DNA from 3 places in the Agrobacterium sp. 16-2014-1-2a genome. Region 1 is predicted to be linked to each of the others. Evidence: riboswitches for the same ligand, from Rfam matches in the RefSeq annotation. Region 1 holds a riboswitch; each other region holds the start of a gene.
What was found. A riboswitch is a leader RNA that binds a small molecule or an ion and turns the genes downstream of it on or off. The one in region 1 is predicted to bind cobalamin.
Positions count from the first base shown of each region.

Region 2: linked by a shared signal. The riboswitch ahead of ACQZ45_RS17320 (DUF1636 family protein) and the one ahead of ACQZ45_RS11940 (ABC transporter substrate-binding protein) in region 1 are both predicted to bind cobalamin.
Region 3: linked by a shared signal. The riboswitch ahead of ACQZ45_RS21365 (DUF1852 domain-containing protein) and the one ahead of ACQZ45_RS11940 (ABC transporter substrate-binding protein) in region 1 are both predicted to bind cobalamin.

Region 1 is NZ_JBNWBX010000003.1:64,932-73,023, forward strand. Features, by position in the region: gene ACQZ45_RS11925 (pseudoazurin) at 131-613, opposite strand; gene ACQZ45_RS11930 (ABC transporter ATP-binding protein) at 610-1,410, opposite strand; gene ACQZ45_RS11935 (FecCD family ABC transporter permease) at 1,407-2,435, opposite strand; gene ACQZ45_RS11940 (ABC transporter substrate-binding protein) at 2,432-3,463, opposite strand; cobalamin riboswitch at 3,629-3,864, opposite strand; gene ACQZ45_RS11945 (GNAT family N-acetyltransferase) at 3,904-4,782, opposite strand; gene argE (acetylornithine deacetylase) at 4,994-6,118, shown strand; gene ACQZ45_RS11955 (2-hydroxyacid dehydrogenase) at 6,143-7,066, shown strand; gene ACQZ45_RS11960 (cupin domain-containing protein) at 7,093-7,449, shown strand; gene ACQZ45_RS11965 (aldehyde dehydrogenase family protein) at 7,757-8,092, shown strand, end outside.
Region 2 is NZ_JBNWBX010000005.1:288,609-296,700, forward strand. Features, by position in the region: gene cobN (cobaltochelatase subunit CobN) at 1-3,287, opposite strand, end outside; gene cobW (cobalamin biosynthesis protein CobW) at 3,293-4,330, opposite strand; gene ACQZ45_RS17320 (DUF1636 family protein) at 4,327-4,713, opposite strand; cobalamin riboswitch at 4,869-5,083, opposite strand; gene cobO (cob(I)yrinic acid a,c-diamide adenosyltransferase) at 5,211-5,828, shown strand; gene ACQZ45_RS17330 (cobyric acid synthase) at 5,830-7,287, shown strand; gene cbiB (adenosylcobinamide-phosphate synthase CbiB) at 7,274-8,092, opposite strand, start outside.
Region 3 is NZ_JBNWBX010000008.1:150,639-158,730, reverse strand. Features, by position in the region: gene ACQZ45_RS21375 (glycosyltransferase family 2 protein) at 1-1,186, shown strand, start outside; gene ACQZ45_RS21370 (hypothetical protein) at 1,279-2,559, shown strand; cobalamin riboswitch at 3,346-3,558, shown strand; gene ACQZ45_RS21365 (DUF1852 domain-containing protein) at 3,662-4,639, shown strand; gene ACQZ45_RS21360 (methionine synthase) at 4,664-5,692, shown strand; partial or broken gene ACQZ45_RS21355 (peroxiredoxin) at 6,356-6,911, shown strand; gene ACQZ45_RS21350 (SDR family oxidoreductase) at 6,901-7,686, opposite strand; gene ACQZ45_RS21345 (sugar-binding transcriptional regulator) at 7,716-8,092, opposite strand, start outside.

The DNA.
Region 1 (8,092 bases):
CGGATGTGATCCGGGGTCCAGTGCGACCAAGTCCTTGATCGCTTAATAATAGTTTCTCACGGTGCAGACGCGCCGTGGCTGGATGCCGGATCTAGTCCGGCATGACGCATGAAAACGCGATGCAGGGACCTCATTTTTCCGCCCGCTCGAATAGCTCCTCAAAGCGCGGCTTCGCCCGGCCTGGGACCTCTACCGTCCTGTAGCTCTGCGGCAAAACCGCGTCCCCCACCTTAATCAGCATGACCATGCCCATGCCGTAATGCGGCGAGCATTTGATGCCGTAAAAGCCTGGCTTTTCGAAGCCGGTCTCGAATTCGTCGTTGATCCGGCTTTTGAAACCTTCAATACCTTCGGGAACCATACCATCGATCGTCGCGGCATTATGGCTCTTGTGGCTCGGCACGAAGCGCACGCGGTCGCCGGGAGCGATCTCCAGAAAATCGGGTTCGAACACCATTGAGCCCTTTTCGCCACGGTTCAGCATCTTCACCTCGAAGGTCTCGGCTCCGGCTTGAATGGAAAACCCTGTGGCCACAACCATGGCAAGTCCCGCGGAAACGCAAAGCTGTCGGGCGCAAAAGCGGAGATTTGCAAGTCTTTTCAATTTCATCATCGTGCCGTTGCTTTCCTTGCGTGATCGGCCGCACCGTGGGCCGGCAGAAAACGAATATGTGAAAATCCGCTTTCATCCGTGGTGACGACGGATTGCACCCCGAACACATCGGCGATGGTCGAAGAGGTGAGGACCTCGCGCGGTGGGCCGACAGCGATCATTTCACCGCGATGCATGATGGCGACGCGGTCGCAGAACATGGCGGCATGATTGAGATCATGCAGCGCCGCCACAACCGTCAGTCCCTGCCTGCGCACCAGATCGAGCAGGCCGATCTGGTGGCCGATATCGAGATGGTTGGTCGGTTCGTCCAGCAGCAGAATATGCGGCTCCTGCGCCAATGCGCGGGCAATGTGCAGGCGCTGGCGTTCGCCGCCGGAAAGGTGATGCCAGTTTCGCTCGGCCTTGTCCGCCATATCGACATTTCCGAGCGCCGCATCGACGATGGCGTCGTCCTTTGGCGACCATGCGGAAAGCGGGCCGAGATAGGGCGTGCGCCCCAGTTCCACGGCCTGTCGCGCGCTGATGCGCTCGGTGGTTTCGGCCTGCTGCTCCACAAAGGCCAGCCTGCGGGCAAGTTCGCGCCGCCCGAATGTGGCAAGCCGTTCCTCACCAAGCATGACATGACCCCGACGCGGCATGCGAATGCCGGCCAGCATGGAAAGCAGCGTGCTTTTGCCCGAACCGTTCGGCCCGATGATACCCAGAAACTCGCCCGGGGCGACCTCCAGCGAAACCCCGCGCACGATGTCGAGATTGCCGGCATGAAAATGCAGATCGTGGGCGGATAATTTCATGACCGGCCTCTCTTCTGCCCGAGAATGAAGGCGAAGGCGGGCGCGCCGACCAGCGCAGTGATCACGCCGATCGGCAGCACCTGCCCCGGAATGACGGTGCGCGAGAGGATATCTGCGATGATCATGAAAATTGCACCGGTCAGGGCCGTCACCGGCAGCAACATGCCGTGGCGAACGCCAACGAAGATGCGCGCCGCATGCGGGATGACGAGACCGACGAAGCCGATGGAACCGACCAGCGACACCATGACTGCCGTCATGACCGCCGAAACCGAGATCAGCACCGCATAGACCCGGCGCATCGGAATACCGAGCGAAGCTGCTGCCTGACCGCCGAAAGCGAAAGCATCAAGCGCGCGTGCGTACCAGAGGCACACCCCAAGACCCGCAATACTGACGGGCAAAGCCAGCCAGACATCCGGCCAGCGCACGCCCGAAAGATTGCCCAGCAGCCAGAACATGATGCCGCGCGCCTGTTCGGCATTGGCGGATTTGGTGACGATGAACGACGTCATGGCGTTGAACAGTTGCGAACCGGCGACCCCCGCCAGGATGATGGCGCTGTTGCCGTGCCCTGTCCGCACCGCCAGAAGGCTGACAAGCGAAAAAGCCACAAAAGCCCCGATCAGGGCGCCGGCCGGCATCGTCAGGAACCCCGCCCCTAAGCCCAGAAGCGCCACGGCCACGGCCCCGGTTGAGGCGCCTGCGGAAATACCGAGGATATAGGGATCGGCGAGCGGGTTGCGCAGAAGTGATTGAAGCACCGCACCGGCCAGCGCCAGCGAGGCGCCACAGCACGCGGCAACAACGGCGCGGCTGAGGCGGTAACTCCAGACGATGCCCTCATCCAGCGGCTCCAGCGGATAACCCGCATGGAAGACACGATTGGCAATGGTCTTTGCCACCACGTCGAACGGAATGGCAGTCTCGCCGATGGCCGCACCGGCCATCAGCGCGACGAGCAGCAGGGCGAGTGCGGCAAAAGCCAGACCCGCCCTGCCAAGATTGACGGAAAGACCGTTCACTTGGCGAGACCGGCTGTGGAAATCGCCTCGGCCAGCGTTTCAATGCCTTCGATCGTGCGGATGGTCGGGTTCATCGCCTGCGCGTCCATTTCGAAGACATGGGCCGCCTTGACGGCGGGCATGATGCTGGCAACCGGATCGGTAGCGAGGAACTTGAGCTTGACGGCGACGTCATCGGCGGGGAAACGCCGGCGGTCCATCTTGCCGGCAACGATCACGGACGGATTGGCCTTGGCGATGGTTTCCCAGCCAACAGTCGGCCATTCCTCATCGCTTTCGATAACGTTCTTCAGCCCGAGCGCGGACATGATGTAACCCGGCGCACCATTGCGGCCCGCCACGTAAGGATCGATATCCAGCTCAGCGCTGGAGAACCAGAAGACTGCTGAAATCTTGCCATTCGCCGAAGCGATCTTGGCGCGGGCGGCTTCCTCACGCTTTTTCAGGTCGGCAACGACTTCCTCGCCGCGATCCTGCACGTTGAAAATTTTCGCAAGGTCGCGGACCTCCTGGTAGATCAGGTCCATGGTGAAAACGGACTTGCGCACGCCGTCGCCGCCGCCGGAATTGTCCTTGCCCATGCAATCGGCAGGCGAAGTATAAACGGGAATACCGAGTTCGGCGAATTGCTCCGGTGTTCCGACAACGCCTTCGGGACCGATCTGCCACTGGAACTGCGTCGTCACGAGGTCCGGCCTCTTGCCAACCACCGCCTCGAAGCTCGGATCATTGTCGGCAAGCCGCTCCACCTTGGCATTGGCGTCTTCGTAACCCTTCAGAACCGGGCCGATCCACAGCGCCGTGCCTACCACCTTGTCGGCCACGCCGAGCAGATAGAGAACCTCGGTCGTGCTCTGGCCGACCGATACTGTGCGGGCGGGCGCCTGCTTGAAGGTGATTTCGTGGCCGCAGCTATTGATCGTCAGCGGATAGGCGGTTTCGGCAGCCTGAGCGGCACCGGCGGGCAAGGCCGCTAATGCGACAGCCAGAAGACCGGCGGAAACCGGCAGGCGTTTGAAATGAAACATATGTTCTCCAGTCTAAATAAAGTGGCGTGATCCGCAGGCCGCGCGTCAAAACGCGTAGTGACAGAGCGACAACAAGTGTGGAGATGGAGAACGGGACTCTAAATACGTTTCCGCGGACGGAAAGGTCATAATAAGCTCCTCTTCCGGGCATCCCCGCCCGTAACGATGGTCAATATTATGACGGCAGGTCTCCTGGCTCACGAATATACGCCGTTCATCTGCCTTCCCGCACCTTGAAGGGTGCAGTGGCATGACGCTTTTCAGGCGTCACGAGGATGAACGGCAATCCGCTTACAGTTGCGGGGGCAGCCACGGCATTGGGCGATAGAAATCACCCGCACCATGTTCCCTATTAATCCCTTTGCCCTTCGGCTTCAGGAACCGTCGCTTTCTGACATAAGGGGCAAGCGCCGGGGCGTCAATTGCGATAGTGCTGCAGCTCAACACAAAGACGGACCCGCCAACGCGAAAATTTTTGTAGCGCCGGAAGGCGCCGGTTGCGGCGCGTCTTTGGACATGGTGGTAAGGGTTTCAATCACCACCAAGCCGGATTGCGCAATAAAATCAATAAAGAGATTGTTGTCGCTGATGGTGTCGAGACGCACCAGCTCATCGTCCAGATCGGTAAAATGCCGCCTTACGAGCGCAATCGCATCGATGTCCGCACCCGCAACGACCGGACCGATAATGTGGCCCCGCCCCGCCGCACGGCGCAGCGCAAAAGCGGTAAGACGGTCCGCCTCAAACACACCGTAACCCGCATTCTGCGTCAAAAGTCGCTGCAAAACGTTCCGGCGCGAAACGCCAAAAGCCGCCCGGTCTAGTTCCACCACATCAGTCAGATGACCTGCGGATAACGGCTCTATTCGTTGTTTTCTGCCGGGCGGCGGTATCTCGAAAAGGCAATTCGCCCTTCCCCGGAACAGATATACTTTTTCCGTATCACCGGCAAAACCCAACCTTGAAAACAACCGCCGCGACGCTCCCGTCGCGTTCAACCGCAGGGAGACAGTGGGGAATTTTGCGACAAGTTTCTGCACAAGCCATGGTGCTACGCCATGCCCCTGCAAACGGGGCGAAACAATGACCATGCCGAGCGTCGCAAACCCCTGATCATAGGGAAAGAGCATCGCGGTTGCGACAACACGGTCGATCTCATCGAGCGCGGCGAGACCCACGCCGCATTGCCGCAGAAAACACCATTCATTCGCGTGATATCGCCATCCGACGGCCATGGAGAGTGCATGCAGATGATCGGCATCCACGTCCGCGATATCCACGGTCCGCAGCTCGAAACTATCGACTTTGAGCAGGTCCATAACCAACGGCCCTCATCCCCTACGGCTCACAACCTTCATCCGGTCCCGGCCTAGCCCACGACATCCGACGGTAGCCGGTTACGCCAGCACGAATTTTCTGAAAGCACTGGAAGGTCACAACAATCTACCGAAATCATTCGCATTTCAGCAGATAAACGTCGCAGTCCATTCTAAGCTTTCGGGATGACAATCCGGTCAGCGGAGACGACCATTGAACGCAATCGAAATCCTTGAGCGTCTCGTCGGTTTCCCGTCGGTCGTTGGAACCGCCAATGGCGATATTGCCGGCTGGATCGCCGATTATCTTGAAAGCCACGGCGCGAAAGTATCGCTGCTTGCGGGACCGGAGGGCGACCGCGCCAATCTCTTCGCCACCTTCGGCCCGGCCGATCGCGCCGGCTATGTTTTGTCCGGCCATATGGATGTCGTACCCGCCAGCGAGCCGGAATGGTCTTCCGATCCCTTTACACTGCGGGCGGAAGATGATCGTCTCTACGGGCGCGGAACCACCGACATGAAGGGTTTTCTGGCCACGGTTCTCGCCGCGGCGCCTGCATTTTCGCGCAGGGCGCTGAAACGTCCCGTGCATATCGCCTTTTCCTATGACGAGGAGGCGGGTTGCCGTGGCGTTCCACATCTTCTCGCCAGATTGCCTGAACTTTGCGCCGCACCGGCGGGCGCAATCATCGGCGAGCCCAGCAATTTGCGGGCGGTTCGTGCACACAAGGGCAAAGCAGCAGCTCGCATTACCATCCGTGGCCGTTCCGGCCATTCGTCCCGGCCTGATCAGGGGGTTAATGCCATTCACCTGATGACCGGTATCATGGCAAAGGCCGTGGAGACGGCACATGAGCTGACGAAAGGCCCCTTTGAAGCGACTTTCGAGCCACCCTACTCCTCGCTGCAGATCGGCACGATGAAGGGCGGCCAGGCGATCAACATCATCCCCGATTTCTCGGCCATCGAGCTGGAAGCACGGGCGATTTCCGGCATATCGCCGCTTGAACTGCTCGGGCCGGTTCGCGCAAGCGTCGAGGCTCTTGCAGCAAAGGGTGTCGATATCGAATGGACGCCTATGAGCGATTATCCGGCGCTTTCGCTAGCAGCTAATGCTCCGCTTGTTCTGCTTCTGGAGGAATTGACCGGCACCCCCTGTCTCGCCGCCGTCAGCTACGGCACGGAGGCGGGGCTGTTCCAGGCGGCGGGCATCGACGCCATCATCTGCGGACCAGGGGATATCGGCCGCGCCCACAAGCCGGACGAGTTCATAACGACGGGCGAACTTTCGGCCTGCCAGTCGATGCTGGAAACACTCGCAAGCCGCTGTGCGGCTTGAACCTTCGGGAAGCATAGATTTCAGATGACTTTTCTCTTCAATTCCGACGCCAAGCGCGGCGAGATTTTCCGGCAGGCTCTAGCTGCAGAACTGCCTGATCTGCCGTTTTCGATGGATGCGTCAACTGTCGATCCCGACGCAGTCCGTTACCTCATCACCTGGACGGTACCGCAGGACATTGCCCGGTATCGCAATCTCGAAGTCCTGTTTTCGATCGGCGCGGGTGTCGACCAGTTTCACATCGAGGCGATCCCTGAGACGGTAAAGGTCGTACGCATGGTGGATGAGGGCATCATCCGCATGATGCAGGAATATATCTGCCTCGGCGTACTTTCCCTCCACCGCAACCTGCCGGTCTATTTAAACCAGCAGCGCCAGCAACTGTGGAATGCCCTGCCCCAGCGTCAGGCGGAAGAGTGCCGGGTGGGCGTTCTCGGCCTCGGCATGCTGGGCGTTGCGGCGCTGGAGCGGCTGAAACCCTTCGGCTTTCCGCTTTCCGGCTGGAGCCGCTCACAGCGTCAGATTGATGGCGTCACCTGCCATCATGGCGACGACGGCCTCAAATCCCTTCTCTCCACCAGCGATATTCTCGTCTGCCTGCTGCCTCTCACCGACGAGACCACGGGGCTTCTGAACGCCGAGCGTCTAGGGATGCTTCCCGACGGGGCTGCTCTGGTTCACGCCGGGCGCGGCAAACAGCTCGATCATGACGCTTTGCTCGATGCACTCAACAGCGACAGGCTTTCAGGTGCGGTGATTGACGTTACCGATCCGGAGCCCCTGCCCAAAGACCACCGCTTCTGGACCCATCCGAAAATTCTCCTGACGCCGCATATTGCCAGCGTCACCCAGCCCCATTCCGCTGCCCGCACCGTCGTCGAAAATATCAAACGATACGAATCCGGTCTCGAACCGCTCGGCCTCGTTGACCGTAGCCGCGGATATTGATCCTACCGTTCCAAGAAAGGACACCCATGTCTCTCCTCAAGACCATCGACACCAATCCCGCCTTTGAACCGAAAGCCTCCAAGGCCCTGCCCGAACGCCTCATAGCGGGCGACCCGTCGTTCAAAACCTGGCCTCTAGATGAAGCCCGTGATGGCACCGTACATACTGGCATCTGGGAAGCGACCCCCGGGGAAAGCCGCTCGATCAAAGGCGAGACATTCGAGTTCTGCCACATTCTCGAAGGCGTTATCGAGATCACACCGGAAGGCGGCGCGCCGCTGCGTTACACCGCGGGCGACAGCTTCGTCATGAAGCCCGGTTTCGTTGGCGTCTGGAAGACAATCGAAACCGTGCGCAAGATCTATGTGACCGTGAACGGATGATTTGCCGAACAGCATGCCTGGCATCCCGGCTGATGCAGAGGCATTTTTGAGAACAGCGATGGCTGGCAATCCGCAGGTGGATGCCAGCCATGGTTTACATGGGTATCCTGCCCGGATGCCTTTCGACCGGATTTACGGCCCTCGATCGGACCCGTCGCAAGGTTTTCGGCGCGGTCTTCATGCCCGCCGAAGATTGCGCTGTGGGCCACCAGCAAAACAGGATTTTCGTTCACCGCCCCCGCCGCAGTCGGTCGATGCTGCTTGCCATCAGGGAGTAGCTTTGGCGCATATCCACAGAGGATCATCCATGACGCTCAGCTTCGATCCAGACAGCCTGTCCCTGCCGATCGGCCATTTCATCGGCGACCGGCTGATCCCGGCTAAAAACGGCATTGACATGCATCGTCCTTCGGACGGCATCGAATATGCCGGTTGCCCGAAGGCGGATGCGGCACTTGTCGATGAGGCGGTGCAAACCGCCAAAGCCGCACTGAAGAGCAGTAACTGGGGCGGCGTGCGCCCGCGTGAGCGCACCAGGGTACTGCAACGCTGGGCAGACCTGATCGAGCAGGAAGCCGAGACGCTGGCGAAAATCGAGGCGCTCTCCTCAACCCGGCCCGTGGGCCACCTGATTGCCGGCGAT
Region 2 (8,092 bases), on a different contig from region 1:
CGGCGGCTGTGCCACAACCCGCGACGACGGGCGGATAAAAAGCGCGTCGCCATGACCTCCGCCGCTTTCGGATTTTCCCGCAGGATGAAATTACGCACGTCCTCATCGCCGAAATAGGCGTCGTAAAGCGCCTCGATCAGCGAGGAAGATACCGCATGGGTGGTTTCCGCAAAACCGATCAGCCGGTCAACCGTCTCGGCAAATTCCGCCGCCCCGCGCGGGCCGTGCCGCATCTGGCCGGCGATAAAGCGCGGATTGACGGCGCGGGCCCGAACAACGCGCGTCAGCGCCTGTGAAATGGACCGCGCGCGCGGACGCGCGGGATCGGTCGTATCCAGCGCCACGATATCGGTAACGCCGCCAAGGAGTGCTTTTGCGGCGGAAAAACCACCGATGAAGGCGACATCTGACGAGCCGTCGAGAAGATCCCGGCCCGGATCGTCACCGGTGTGAACGAGAAGATCGGCACGGCGCACCAGCTCGACAAAACCGGCATCCTCGAAAATCTCAAGCCCATCCGCACCACCAAAGGCATGGCTTGCCGCATCCAGATAGGCTTGCCCTAGTTCCTCACGTTCTTCCCATTTTCCGCTGGCGAGTTTCTCCTCAGTGCCTGCACCATAGGTGCCGGGTGCGGAGCCGAAGATGCGTGCCGGTATATGCCCGAGTGCCGCCGCTTCTTCCGCCAGCGGATTGTCACCCGACGCTTCCTCCCGCCGCGCGACAGCCTTGGCGGCGGCGTCTAGAAGAGCGATCAACGCCGGAAACATGTCGCGGAACAGGCCGGAAATCCGGAATGTAACATCAACACGCGGCCGCCCGATACTGGCCGGCGGCAGAACCTCGATGCCTGTGACGCGGCCCGTCGCCAGGTCATGGATCGGTCTCGCCCCCATCAGATGCAGCGCCTGCGCCACATCCTCGCCGCCATTGCGCAGGCTGGCGCTGCCCCAGAGGTCAAAAACCAGATGTTTCGGCCAGTCGCCATGGGATTGCAGATGGTGCCGAAGCACTTCTTCGCCCGCCATGCGGCCCAGCTCGAAAGCCGTCGGCGTCGGCATGGTGCGCGGATCGGCAGCATAAAGATTGCGGCCCGTCGGCAGGACATCGAGACGTCCGCGCGCGGGTGCGCCGGAAGGACCGGGGACAATATGGCGGCCATCGAGCGCGGCAAGCAGCGCCGTTTTTTCCGCCGCAGCACTTTCAAGCCTCAGAAGATCGGTCTCGCCTTCGGGGCTGCGGCCAAAAACATGCTGGCCATCCTTGATGGCGAAGTCCTTCAGGTCGCAGAGGAAGGCGTCGATGCGCGACAGCGCCGCATCGGCATCGTCCTTTGCACCGACACCGGCATCCGCCGCAAGACCGGTTTCCAGCGCCTTCTCTACGATCAGTTTCGCCAGCCGGTCGCGGCGGCGGCGGTCGAGCCCATCCGCCTGCGCATATTCGTCGACGAGCTGTTCAAGAGCCGATTGTTCCGGCGAAAGCCCGGCATCTACCAGCACAGGCGGAACATGGCCGATCGTGACGGCAGCGATCCGCCGTTTGGCAACCGCCGCTTCGCCCGGATTGGAAACGATGAACGGATAGACCACCGGCAAAGACCCGGTGACGATTTCAGGAAAACAATCGCGGGAAAGCGCAACTGTCTTGCCGGGCAGCCATTCCAGTGTGCCATGCGCACCGACATGCACAATGGCATGCGCCCCTGCGACACGCTGCATCCAGGCGCCGAAAGCGACCAACGCATGACGTGGCGGCAGGGCAGGGTCATGGTAATCCACCCGCCGATCCTCATTTCGCCCACGATCCGGTGCCAGGGCCACGAATGTCTGGCCGAAACGGGCGACGCGAAAACGGAATGCGCCGTCGGCTAGTACGTCGTCCTGTTCGGCCGAACCCCACGTGCTATCCACGGAGGCGGCAACCCCTTCAGGCAAACCCAAAAGAAAATCACGATAGTCTGAAAGTTCGACGGCCGCTTCCTGCTGCTCGACACAACGCAGCAAAGCCCGCGCCGTTTCGGGAATATCCGAAACCACATATCCTGCCGCGGCCAGATCGCGCAGCATTTCAAGCACGCTTTGCGGCACATCGAGACCAACGGCATAACCCGTGCGCCCCGGCGCAGCACCGGGATAATCCGGCATCAGAATGACGATCCGCCGTTCCTGTGGCGTGGACTGTTTTAATTGCAGAAAGGCAGCGATTCGGTTTGCCACCTGTTCGACGCGATCAGCCTCCGGTACATTGATGAGGCTGATACCGCCATCAGTCCGCACCTGCTTGAATGAGATTGCGCCAGCAAGAATCCGGCCATCGAGTTCCGGCAGAACCAGATGCATGGCAAGATCGGAAGGGTTGAGACCGCGCGCATTTTCCGCCCAGCCTTCCCGTCGCGTCGTCGCCATAACCACCTGAAACACCGGCACTCCGAGGCGGTCAAACAGGGTTTTACCGCTGTCGTCCATCTGACTGGCAAAAGCCGTGGCGGCAACGATGGCGGCGGGCTGGAGTTCGGGCAGTACGGTTTCGAGAAAGCGGATCGCCTCCCCATCCTTGAGGCCGCTGACGAAAATCGGCAATGGCGCAAAACCGCGCTGAGAGAGCGCGTTAAAAAGCGCATCCACGGGCGCCGCATCGGCCGCAAGAAGCATGGAGCGGTAAAAGAGAATGGGAAGGACAGCTGCACCGGCGGGAAAACCGGCGCAGGCTTCCGCCTGATCCACGACGCCTTTACCCGGCCGGTAAAAGCCGGCTTTCGGCAGCGGTTGAGCCTCGATATCTGGCCATGCGCCACCACTTACAAGGGCAGCAAGACCAATGGCAAGCCGGTCCATATTTTCCCGCCCACCCTCGCGGAAGAAGGCGAGGACGGACGCCAACGTCTGGCGATCAACAGTCGAGGCCGCTTCGAGCTTTTCGTCTCTCTCACTGCATTCACCCGGCAGGAGCATAAGTTTTATGCCACGTCGCCGCGCCATCGTGCTGAGCTGATCGACGCCATAGCGCCAGCGTTCCGCGCCGCCGAGAATCCGGATAAGGATGACACGGGCATGTTCGGCCGTCTTTTCGATCCACAGATCGACCGACATCGGATGCCGAAGCTCGGAGAGGTTGGCAGCGGACAGGGACGAAAGCGCGCCCTCTGCCTGCCGCCATGCCTGTTCCAGCCCGGCAAGATCGCTTGCCGAAAAAGACAGCATCACCACATCCGATCGCGGCTGGTTGAGATCAACCGGCTCGATCAGGTCGTCCAGAGACGAAGATGTGGTGGCGAGAATGTGCATTTCTATCAGGCGGCCAGCATCTGTTCGATCTTTTCGCGGTTGAGGCCCTTTTCGCCTATGACGACGAGGCGGCTGCGGCGCTCTTCACCGGCCGCCCAGGGACGGTCATAATAATGGTTGACGCGGCTACCGACTGCCTGCACCTGCAGGCGCATCGGCTTGGTGGATACTTCGACGAAACCTTTGATGCGCAGAACATTTTCCGCAGCCGCCGTCTCGGCGATACGAGCCGCCAGCGCTTCCGGATCGGTCACGGCCGGCAGGTCGATGACGAAGCTGTCGAAATCGTCATGTTCGTGGTCGAGTTCACCATCGTGATGGGTGCGGCGGTTTTCGATATCCTCTTCAACCGCAAGACCGAGGCCGATCAGCACGGCCGGATCGATGACGCCATTCGAGGCGACGACGATCTTTGCGGCCCGCGGCAAATGCTCGAGAATATGAGCCTTCGCCTTTTCCAGACCGGCGCTATCGAGCAGATCCGCCTTGGTCAGCACGATAAGATCGGCACAGGCGATCTGATCCTCGAAAACCTCTTCGACCGGATCGTCGTGATCGAGGGCTTCGTCATTTGCGCGCTGGGCGGCAAGGGCTTCCATGTCATGCGCCACCTGACCCTCGGCAAGGGCAGCGCCATCCACAACAGCCACCACAGCGTCAACCGTCACGCGGCTCTTGATGGCCGGCCATTGAAATGCCTGCACCAGCGGCTTGGGTAGGGCAAGGCCGGAGGTCTCGATGAGGATATGCTCCACCTTCGGCTGGCGGCTCAGAATCTGCTCGATGGCCGGCTGGAAATCATCCGCCACCGTGCAGCAGATGCAGCCATTGGCCAGCTCAACGATGTTTTCCTCCGGGCAGCTCTCAATGCCGCATCCCTTGAGGATATCGCCATCGATGCCGATATCACCGAATTCGTTGACGATGATGGCAAGCCGCTTGCCATCAAGCTTTTCGAGGAGACCGCGCAGCAGCGTGGTTTTTCCAGCCCCCAGAAAGCCGGTGACGATGGTGCAGGGAACGCGGTCCAGAAGGGTGCTCATGATCTCTCCTCGGTAAAATCGAATGGGGGAATGCGCGCCACCATGCCGCGCTTCAATGTGTCGGGGCGGCCGCGCCAGGGCATCAGGCCATCTGCGGAGACGGCCAGCATTTGCGCGCCCGTGAGCAGGTCTTCCGCATCGTTGGGCGTCAGCCCGCCGAATACATAGGACCAGCCATCGGCACCGCGCAGCACGGCACTGAGGCCGCGTTTGCAATTGGCAAGGCAATTGACGGAGCGAACATCGATGCCGGAGTCACGCGCTTTTGCGATGGCAGCTTCCGCAAGGATGGTGCCGGGGCGCGGCTCCGCATTGGGATCGGTGTCGTCGCGACAGCTTCGGCAGACAAAAACGACCACGCCAGAAGCTGTGTTGGCTTCCATTGTCCCGTCCGCACAAGAAGATGTTGTGGTAATATCCAAACCGTTCCGCTTTCCGCGCCTTTAAACTCGTCGGGGTGCGGATGTCGAAAACAGCGCACTGAAAAGCGCGGCTGCAATTCAATTCGACCGGCTGACCGGAGCACCCCGCCCGGGAGACGTTTTTTCCTGAAACGGCAGGTCTCCTGGCTTGCGGCTTTAAAACACCCTGCACCACCTTCCCGGACCAATTTTATGGTCCAGTGGCTTCACAGTGCGGGCTTACCGCTTACAGTTGCGGGGGCAGCCACGGAATGACCCGGTATGGGGTGGAACCGTGTTCCCTCTTAGCTTTTCCCGTTGCCGGGAAAAGACCGTCAGTGCCTTACCCTTAGGCTGAACGGGCGTGACGGTCAATGCTGCCGGCTTGTCGATTGCCGGGTGCGGCAAATTGAGTATAGTCGCCGCTCCGAATGGCGGGGGCATACGGTCCCGCGCCTCTGGACGAGAAGGAAAACGCGATGACACGCGATATCAGCGACAGCGAAGCCGAACGCCACCGGCAGAAAATGGTCAACCGCAAGACGGTTCAGGATGCCGAAGTCGCGGAAAAGACCATCGAAAAAGGTCTGCTGATGATCAATACCGGCCCTGGCAAAGGCAAATCCACGGCCGCTTTCGGCCTTGCTTTGCGCATGCTCGGCACCGGGCGGCGGGTCGGCGTCGTGCAATTCATCAAGGGCGCATGGTCGACGGGTGAACAGCAGGCCCTGACTTTGTTCGGCGACAGGGTGGAATGGCGCACTATGGGCGAGGGGTTTACCTGGGACACGCAGGACCTGAAGCGCGATGTCGCGGCAGCTACAAAGGCCTGGGAGGAAGCGAAAGCACTGATGGCCGACGAGACGATCGGATTGCTGGTTCTCGACGAACTGAACATTGCGCTCCGCTATGATTACCTGCCGCTGGAAGAGGTCGTCGAAACGCTTTCCAACCGTAGATCCGATCTGCATGTCATCGTTACCGGCCGCAACGCCAAACAACCGTTGATCGACGCTGCCGACATGGTGACGGAAATGACCCTCGTCAAACATCACTTCAAGGCGGGCGTAAAGGCGCAGGCCGGGATAGAATACTGACATGACTGCACGTGTGCTGATGTTTCAGGGAACCGGCTCGGATGTCGGCAAATCGCTGATGGTGGCTGGCCTTGCCCGCGCCTTCATCAGGCGTGGCCTGTCCGTCATGCCGTTCAAGCCGCAGAACATGTCGAACAATGCGGCGGTCACTGCCGATGGCGGCGAGATCGGTCGCGCGCAGGCGCTGCAGGCGCGGGCAGCAGGCGTTCCGCTGTCGGTTCACATGAACCCGGTGCTTTTAAAGCCGCAGAGCGAAACCGGCGCACAGGTCGTCGTACAGGGTAAAATTGTCGGCAATGCCAAGGCTGCCGATTATCAGCACATGAAAGCCGGGCTGATGCCGCGTGTGCTGGAGAGCTTCGAGCACCTGAAACAACAGGCCGATCTGGTGCTGGTGGAAGGGGCGGGAAGTGCTTCCGAAATCAACCTCCGCGCCAACGACATCGCCAATATGGGTTTTGCCCGCGCCGCAGATGCTCCCGTGATCCTAATCGGCGATATCGACCGGGGCGGGGTCATCGCCAGCCTCGTGGGCACAAAAACCGTTCTCGAACGCGATGATGCCGCGATGATAGAGGGCTTCATCGTGAACCGCTTTCGCGGTGACCCTACGCTGTTTTCAGACGGCATGCGGATGATCGCGGAAAAGACCGGCTGGGCGTCCATCGGGCTATTGCCGCATTTTTCCGATGCTGCGAAATTGCCAGCGGAGGACGCCCTTGGGCTTACCGGCCCGGCGCAACAAAAGCCCGGCGCGAAAATCCGCATTGCCGTGCCAATCCTGCCGCATATTTCCAATTTCGACGATCTGGATCCGCTCGACATGGAGCCGGATGTGGAGCTGATCCGAGTGCGGCAGGGCGAGACCATTCCCGCCGATTGCCGGCTGGTTCTGCTCTGCGGTTCGAAATCCACCATAGCTGATCTCGCCGTGCTGAAAAATGCAGGCCTCGACATCGACATCAAGGCACATGTGCGCCGCGGCGGTTATGTTCTCGGTCTCTGCGGCGGATACCAGATGCTTGGAAAAACCGTTGCCGACCCTGACGGCATCGAAGGACCACCAATGACGGTCGATGGGTTGGGCCTGTTGGATGTGACGACGGTTTTGACCGGTGACAAGAGGCTCGTTTCCGTGCAGGGACAGAGTTTCGACGGAATTCCCTTATCCGGCTATGAAATGCATGTTGGCGAAACAACGGGTGCTGCGGGCAACCTGCCATTTTCGACCATTGACGGACATGCCGATGGCGCAATTTCGCCCGATGGCCGCATCCTAGGCACCTATATCCACGGCCTGTTTGCGGATGACCGCCAACGCGGGGCGTGGCTTGAGCGCCTTGGTGGGCAGAGCACGCAACTGAACTATGATGCGCAGGTAGATGCCGTTCTTGATCGCCTGGCGGCCCATATGGAGAACCACCTCGATCTCGACAGACTGCTTTCTATAGCGCGATAAGGATTGCCAGCAATCCGAACAGCGCGATCAGCAGGAAGTCTGCGATCCTCGCCAGCCTGAGCGCCGTGCGAATATCGCCAGCAACCAGTGTCGCTCTTCCTCCTTCGCCCATGAAACGAGCCTCGATCATCTGCCCGCCATAGGAGCGCGGCCCGGCCAGCGCAAAGCCCAGTGCCCCGGCCAATGCCGCCTCCGGCCAGCCGGCATTGGGAGAGCGGTGATGCCGCGCATCGCGGCGTATCGCGGCAATTGCCCCTTTCGGTGATGCACCCTTCACGAAAAACGCGGCGACCACGAAAAGACCGCCGCTCAGTCTCGATGCCGGCAAATTGACCAGATCGTCCAGCCGGGCCGACGCCCAACCAAAGGCCTCATGGCGTGGCGAGCGATGACCGATCATGCTGTCGGCCGTGTTGATTGCCTTATAACCCGCACCGCCAGGCAGCCCCAGAAGACCAAGCCAGAGGGAAGGGGCGACAATGCCGTCAGAGAAATTTTCAGCCAGACTTTCAATCGCCGCCCGGCAGATTGCCGGCTCATCCAGCGCCTGCGGATCGCGCCCGACGATCATGGAGACAGCTTTGCGCCCGCCGTCAATCCCCTCGCGTTCCAGCGCAATGGCGACGGCCTCCACATGCTGTTCCAGACTTTTTTGGGCCGGAAGTGACGCCCCAAGCACCGCAACAAGCAACAGACCAAGGGGCAATAAAAGCAGAACCGATTGCACTAACCATGCAACAAGCACCGTCAGCGCCAGAAAAACGGAAAGCGCCACGACGCCTGCCGCCTTGCGCTGCGAAAATGA
Region 3 (8,092 bases), on a different contig from region 1:
ATTCTTTGATGTATTCCAGCCGGCCAAGGACGCGGTCGGTTGCGCTTTCTGCGTCGGGACGAGTTTTGTCGTGCGGCGTGCGGCGGTCAACGAGCTCGGCGGGTTTCCGCATGATGCACTTTCCGAAGATATGCTGCTGACCTACCGCCTGATGGAGCGAGGTTACGTCACACGCTGGCTCAACGAAAAACTCAGTGTCGGTCTATCGGCTGAGGGCCTGCCAGAATATATCACGCAACGCACGCGGTGGTGCCTGGGCACCATTCAGATCGGCCTTCTGCGGACGGGACCATTGTGGCGCGGCAAGTTCACGCTGACACAAAGGCTGCATTATCTGCACGGGCTGTTTTGCTGGCTGTCGAAGCCTTTCATCCTCTGCCTGTTGCTGGCACCATCGATCTACTGGCTCACAGGCGTTTCCGCCCTCCAGGCCGACGAGCTGATGTTCATGAAATTTGGACTGTCGTCACTGGCTTTGTTTTGGGCCTACTCCACCTGGATATCGGGAAAACGCACCCTACCGCTGTTCACCGAAGTGACGCATGCGCTGACCGCTGTTCCCATCACCATCACCTTGTTTCAGGCTATGCGCAAACCCTTCGGACGTCCCTTTAAAGTCACGGAGAAAGGTGGTGACCGGTCACAGGTGCGCATTCACGGGCCCACAGCGCTATTTTTCGCAATCGTCACCGTCACCTCCGCGGTTTCAGTTCTGCTCGCCGTTTACGCATGGGACGCCCCTGTAGAATTTTCGGCGCGAGATTGTCTCAACCTCATCTGGTCGGCCGTCGCCATGGTGATTGCCTTCACCAGCCTCATCTGCTGCATTGAATTACCACGTGTCGACAAGGAGGAGCCGATCGGGGTGGATTTGGAAGGCCGATTGCGGTGCGCAAGCGAGGTGAAGGCGGTACGGATCGTGGCGCTTTCGACCGAAACCGCGACCCTCGAAGACTGCAACCGGTCTTACGCCGAGGCAGAGTGCCTGTATGTGCCCGAGGTGGGCTGGGTGCAGATCGATGCAACGAAAGTCTCGCAAACGCCCGGCAAATTCACTCTCACCCCTAGTGCCGACCAGCATCGTGCAATCTTGAGGCTGCTTTTCCGCAATGCGCCCGAAAATGTCGCGGAACAGGGCGACCTCCTGAAGTCCATGCAGATGTTACTCGCAAGGGCCTTCAGCTAAGACAATTCGCGCCAAACCCGGGACCGTGCTCGACGTAAACCGCAAGCTAGAGGCGGGGTTATTTGGAAAAGCGCCCACCAAACGGAAAACTCATGTCTGTCAAATCGATCATCGCGACAGTTCTCATGACCTGCTTCACAACAGGAGTGGTCGCTGGTGGCGATGGGCGCACCGGTTCCGGATCAGTTCGCGACCGCCTTGCTGTTAGCTTGTGTGCGGGTCTCGTTGGGAAGATGGACGAATCCACCACCCCCTTCGTATTTCGGAGCTTTGAGCCTGCACCCGGCGGCAAAGCGCTTGATTCCGCTCTTTCAAATGCGGGTTTCACCTATGACAATGCCCTGGCGACGATTGCCCTTTTTTCCTGTGGCAACGATACCGAGGCAAAAAGGGTTGCCGATGCGCTGCTGCTCGCCGTCAACAACGATCGCTATTACAGCGATGGCCGCCTGCGCAACGCCTACCGTTCCGGCCCCGTTGCGAACGAAAATGATGCTATGCTTTTGCCCGGTTTCTGGAGTGAGGCCAGCAAGACGTGGGTCGAGGATGACTATCAGGTCGGCAGCGCAACGGGCAACCTGGCCTGGGCGGCACTTGCGCTTCTCACTGCCAGTGAACGATTAAGCAATCCGTCCTATGTGCAGGCAGCGACCAAACTCATGCGCTGGATCGATGCGCATACGGCGGGCGTCCGCGATATCGGCTACACAGGTGGCACATTCGGTCATGAGCCTGCACCGGCCAAACTCGAGTGGAAATCGACGGAACATAATCTCGATGTGTATGCCGTTGCGGGTTGGCTCGCCGAAATTGAGGGAGCGCGCGCCTGGCAGGCGATGCGGGACAAAACACGCAAATTTCTTGATGCGATGTGGAATGAGCAGCAGGGACGGTTTTACGTCGGCAGCCTACCCGGAAGCGACACACCCAACTCGAGCCAGTCCGGAATAGATTCCGAGCTCTGGCCCATTCTCGCGGTGCCGGAGTTTCGGGGCCGCGGTGGGCGTGTTCTGCATTGGGTTGATCGGCATTATGCGGTTGCGGGAGGTTTTGATTTTAACGACGATCGGGATGGTGTGTGGCTGGAAGGTACGGCCCAGGCCGCGCTGGCATTTCAGCAGGCCGGCGATGCCGACCGGGCCGAGGCGCTGCTTGCCACCATTGCCGCACAAATATCTCCCGATAACCTGATCTACGCGACAGTCGGGGACGAACTGACGACCGGGCTGATGATCGGGCCGACCTCGACATTTGCCGACTTCAAATATTTCAGGTTGCCGCATGTCGGGGCTACTGCCTGGGCAATCCTTGCAGCGAAAGGCTGGAACCCTTTTCTTAGAAAAAGCGGTTGTATTCGTCTTTGTGAGGGATAACTGTCCGTCTCGGCGGCAGCAGGAGGATATTGCTCCAGGCCGTTGCGCCGGAGATTGAAAACTGGGACGCATGACGCTGCTGAAAGCGGCGAAAAGCGTAAAACCGCAACGTTGACTGCCGACTAGCAGTTCCAGTGATTCAAGCCTGACGGTACGATTAACGAAGCCGAATACCGCCCACTGCCAGACCTGTCAGATGCCCGGTGCGGATCGGAACTTCCTGTGCACCTTCAACGACATGGGGCGGTTCGAAGGCCCGAGCACAAATTCGGCGGTGCTGTTGCGGATACGCGCCCGTGATGTTATCGGCCCGCAATTTAAGGGTGCTTGCCTTCGCTCATTCGTTATTTAATTCAAGCGCCGATCCCTTTATTAGCGCTGCGCCGGCACAGTAGGGCATGTCCGAACAGCATCCCAACCTCCGGCGAGGCCGCTTCAATTAAACGCCTGTGGCCGGCGAAATCATGCGCGCCTTCTAGCTGCCCCAATTGCCTCCTGAACCGTCGATCGACGTACTGGCTCTTCTGCAGCGACTAAGTCTGGCGGAACGCGCTCTGGGCGCCTGGACGGTATCACCAGGCTGCTCCCGCACTAGGAACTACTCGTGGTGTGGTCTGATCCTTTCAACTGCGTGGAGCGAGATGTTTGCCACGGCCAGGTCCGCGTATGTGAGAATCGCCTGACAACGCCGAATGCAACCTACTCGGCCGGAACCGACAATGGAAACGTAGACTTAAGGACATAAAGATATCGTTATATGATGTTGACCGATGACGTGGCTTACAATATGGTCGACACGCCTAAGGTTCCCCAGTCGTTGCACGCAACGTGCCGGGGCTAAGAGGGAAGTCGGTGCTCCGTGTCATGCGGAAAAGCCGACGCTGCCCCCGCAACTGTAAGCGGCGAGCTGAAGTCCAATATGTCACTGGTTTACCCCGGGAAGACGGACGGAAGTGATGATCCGTGAGCCAGGAGACCTGCCTTTGGTGAAATAACGTCCACGGGCGGGGTGTCCCAGTGTGCCGTAGCAAAGGCTGCATTGTCGCGGCCCGTCTTGCTATGCGTCCGCAGACCCATGCCCCCAACTTTATAGGGGCACAACATGTCTCAGACCTGCATTTTTACAATCACGAGCGTACCCTTCGATGAGGACTATCGTCCTTCAGAACATACGCGCATCACCACCAATTTTGCCAATCTGGCCAGGGGTGAAAAGCGGCAGGAAAACCTGCGCAATGTCATGCGCATGATCGACAGCCGCTTCAACGCCCTCGCTCACTGGGATAATCCCAAATCGGACCGATACTCGGTCGAGTTGGAGATCATTTCGGTCGATATGAGCTTCGATGTCGCAGGTGAAAAATTTCCCCTCATCGAGATACTGAAGACGACGATCATCGATCACAAAACCAGTGAACGTATCGACGGCATTGTGGGGAATAACTTCTCCTCCTATGTGCGAGACTACGACTTCAGCATTGTGCTGCCGGAGCATAACAAGAGCGTTCCTGCCTTCAGCATTCCGGCCGACTTCGGCGACCTGCATGGAAACCTGTTCAAGTCTTTTCTGCGGTCGGATGCCTACCGCTCGTACTTTCGCAAGCCGCCGGTCATTTGCATCAGCGCCTCGACCAGCAAGACCTATTACCGGACCGAAAATCATCACCCCGTCATGGGCGTCGAATACCGGCAGAATGGGTTCTCGTCCACCGACCAGTATTTCGGGAAAATGGGATTGCAGGTTCGCTACTTCATGCCTGCAGGCAGCGTTGCGCCGTTGGCCTTCTACTTTGTTGGGGACTTGCTGGGCGACTACTCCAATATTGAGCTAATCGGCGTCATCAGCACGATGGAAACGTTTCAGAGAATTTATCGCCCCGAAATCTACAATGCGAACGCAGCAGCCGGGACATTTTACCAGCCCAACCTGAAGCACCAGGACTATTCGCTGACCAGGGTCATTTACGATCGCGACGAACGAAATCGCTTGGCGGTGGATCAGGGTAAGTTCACCGAAAAACACTTCATCAAGCCATACCGCGCCGTCCTTGAGCAATTGTTTGCTCACCGCCCCGCTTGAGCATCACTTAGAAGAGGTCCCACCGTGAAGAAACTTCTCCCCACATCGACCGCTGGCAGCCTGCCGAAACCCTCCTGGCTTGCGCAGCCCGAAAAACTGTGGTCGCCCTGGAAGCTGGAGGGCGAGGAATTACTGGAAGGCAAGAGAGATGCCCTGCGCCTTTCACTGGACGATCAGCAACAGGCCGGCATCGACATCGTCAGTGATGGCGAGCAAACACGCCAACATTTCGTCACGACTTTCATCGAGCACCTCGACGGGGTCGATTTTGCAAAACGCGAGACAGTCAGAATTCGCGATCGCTACGATGCGAGTGTCCCGACAGTCGTCGGCGCCGTGTCTCGCCAGAAGTCCGTGTTCGTCGAAGACGCCAAGTTTTTGCGCCAGCAGACCAAACAACCCATCAAATGGGCGTTGCCGGGTCCGATGACGATGATCGATACTCTCTTTGACGGCCATTATAAGAGCCGTGAAAAGCTTGCCTGGGAATTTGCCGTGATACTCAACGAGGAAGCAAAGGAATTGGAGGCTGCCGGCGTCGATATCATCCAGTTCGACGAACCTGCCTTCAACGTTTTCTTTGACGATGTGAATGACTGGGGTGTCGCCACTTTGGACAGGGCAATTGAAGGGCTGAAGTGCGAGACCGCCGTCCATATCTGCTACGGTTACGGCATAAAGGCCAATACGGATTGGAAAAAGACACTCGGGTCAGAATGGCGGCAGTATGAGGAAACTCTCCCCAAGCTGCAGAAATCCGGCATCGGTATGATCTCCCTCGAATGCCACAATTCTCATGTCCCCATGGATCTTCTGGACCTTGTTCGAGGTAAGAAAGTGATGGTTGGGGCCATCGATGTGGCAAGCGATACCATCGAAACCCCGGAGGAAGTCGCTGCAACGCTGCGCAAGGCGCTTAAGTTTGTCGACGCAGATAAACTTTGCCCCTGCACCAATTGCGGCATGGCCCCCGTGTCTCGTCGTGTGGCAAGAGACAAGCTGAATTCCTTGAGCGCAGGAGCTGAGATCGTCCGAAGAGAGCTCACTGTTTAGTTTTTTGATAGTCTGAACCTGCGGATGGCAGCCGTTCGCCGCCACCGCGCCCATCGCGACAAACGCTGGGAGACTTACGAATGGCTATAAGGTCACGGCGCGGATCATCCTGACAGCTTCGACGGATGTCCGCCTCTTGGCGCAAAGCTGCCAAGACCGCCTGTTCTCTAAAAATCGGCCCTGTTTCTGCTGAGTGTCTGCGCCAAACGTCTCGGTTGGAAGACATTTATTCCAACGCCACCGACGTCTTCGTGACTTTCACCAAACAGAACAACTTCCCAGACGCCGAAAATCTCGGGAGCACGACGGCCGCTAAGATCGCCGAAAAAAGTGGGTCTCAGTCAGCAGGACGTATTTGCCGAGAGCAGCAATTGCCTTGTGGAAATGGGGAAAGTGGTGGCCACCCGGTAGCAGCGATCCCAAGACAAAGAAGCCGTTGCCCCAGAACATCGCTTCAGCGAAAATTCCAAAACGATACTATCGGCCAGAGACTTGGCAATCAGTGACTTTGTCAAATCGAATGAAGGTGTGGCGTTCGTATTCCATCAAGGCTGAATGCGCGAATCGCTACGGCAGCTTTGCACCTGCGCACTAGACATTGCGGTAGTATGAAAATCGGCTAACTTCGCAACGTCGACAGACAGGAAGAGCAACGAGGTGGCAATGATTGAACCCGGCGGGGATGAGCAATTAGTTACCCCACGTGACGACGGAGCAGCCAGGCATTTACCCGGGATGGAGTTGCCTAGCATTGGTTTGGTTGCGACGGATGGCACGGTAGTCGATCTGCGTGAGCCGGGGTTAACCGTGGTCTATGCTTACCCCCCGGACAAGCCCGCCCGGAGGCAAGGCTATTGACGGATGGGACGCAATACCCGGCGCGAGGGGATGTACACCACAGTCCTGTGCCTTCCGTGATCATTTCGCTGAACTGAAGGCATTGGGAGCAACGCGTCTGTTTGGCCTTTCTACGCAGACCACGGAGTATCAGCGAGAGGCAGCAGAGCGGCTTCACCTGCCGTTTCCTCTGATTTCCGATCATTCACTCCTTCTGGTGTCAGCCCTTCGCCTTCCAACTTTCCAGGCTGGAGGCCTGACACTGCTCAAGAGGCTCACGATGATTATCGAAACGGGCGTTATCAAGCATGTCTTTTACCCGGTCCATCCGCCAGAGAAGAACGCAGATGCCGTCATCGATTGGTTGAGTGCTACGACATGATCAGCCCGCCATCGACATTAATTGTCTGGCCGGTGATGTAGGCCGCATCCTCGGAGGCGAGAAACGCCACCAAGGCTGCCACTTCGGCTGGTGTTCCTGCGCGGCGCATAGGAATGTTGCGCACCCATTCGGCCATGAGTTCGCCGGGCTTATAGTCACCGAGCATCTGGCCCCAGACTCGATCGTTATAATCCCACATTTCGGTGTGGATGATGCCGGGGCAAATGGCGTTGACGGTGATGCCTTCGGGCGCCAGTTCCTTGGCCAGACTTTGCGTCAGGCCTACGACGCCGAATTTTGAAGCGGCGTAATGGGGGGTATAGATAAAACCCTGACGGGCCTGGCCGGAGGCGGTGTTAACCAGGCGGCCCTTGGTGCCACTTGCGCGGAAGCGGCGGATCGCCTCCTGGCAGCACAGAAACGCGCCCTTGGTGTTGACATCGAGGTTGAAGTCCCACTGTTCCTGCGTCAGCTCCTCGATCTTCGAAATGGTGATGACGCCGGCGTTCTGGACCGAGATGGAAAGCGGACCGATTGCCTCTTCGGCTGTGCCATAGGCCTCGCGCACCGCCGCCGCATCCCGCACATCGAGGATCACGCCATGGGTGACGGAGCCGGTTTCGTCCGCCAGCTTTTTGGCGGCATCATTGGTGTCCTTGTCGACAGAGGCGATGGCGACTTTCGCGCCTTCCTCGGCAAAACGGCGGGCGATGCCGTAACCGATGCCCTTGTTGCCTCCAGTCACGAATACGGATTGACCTTCAAAGCGCCTCATGTCTCCTCCTTATGGGATAACGGCTATGTTTATGTGCCGACCAGTCGTTCGGCGGTGAATTTGTCGGTGACGAGAACATCGATCACGCCGGTTCTGAGCGCGCCGGCGATCGCCTCGGTCTTTTTCGAGCCGCCGGCGAGTGCAATGACTCGGTCGACATTGGCAAGGTTCTCCAGCGGAAGGCCTATGACCCGGTCATCGAGCGGTGTCTTGACGGGCTTGCCGTCCTTGTCGAAAAACCTGAGCGAAATATCGCCCACGGCGCCCGCCTGTGCGAGATCGGCAAGCTCCTTGGCGGAAAAGATATTGCCCGAGCGGGCAAGAAGCTCCGATGGCTCGACGGCACCGACACCGACGATGGCGAGCGTGATCGAACCGAAAAGATCGATGGTTTCGCGCACGAAGG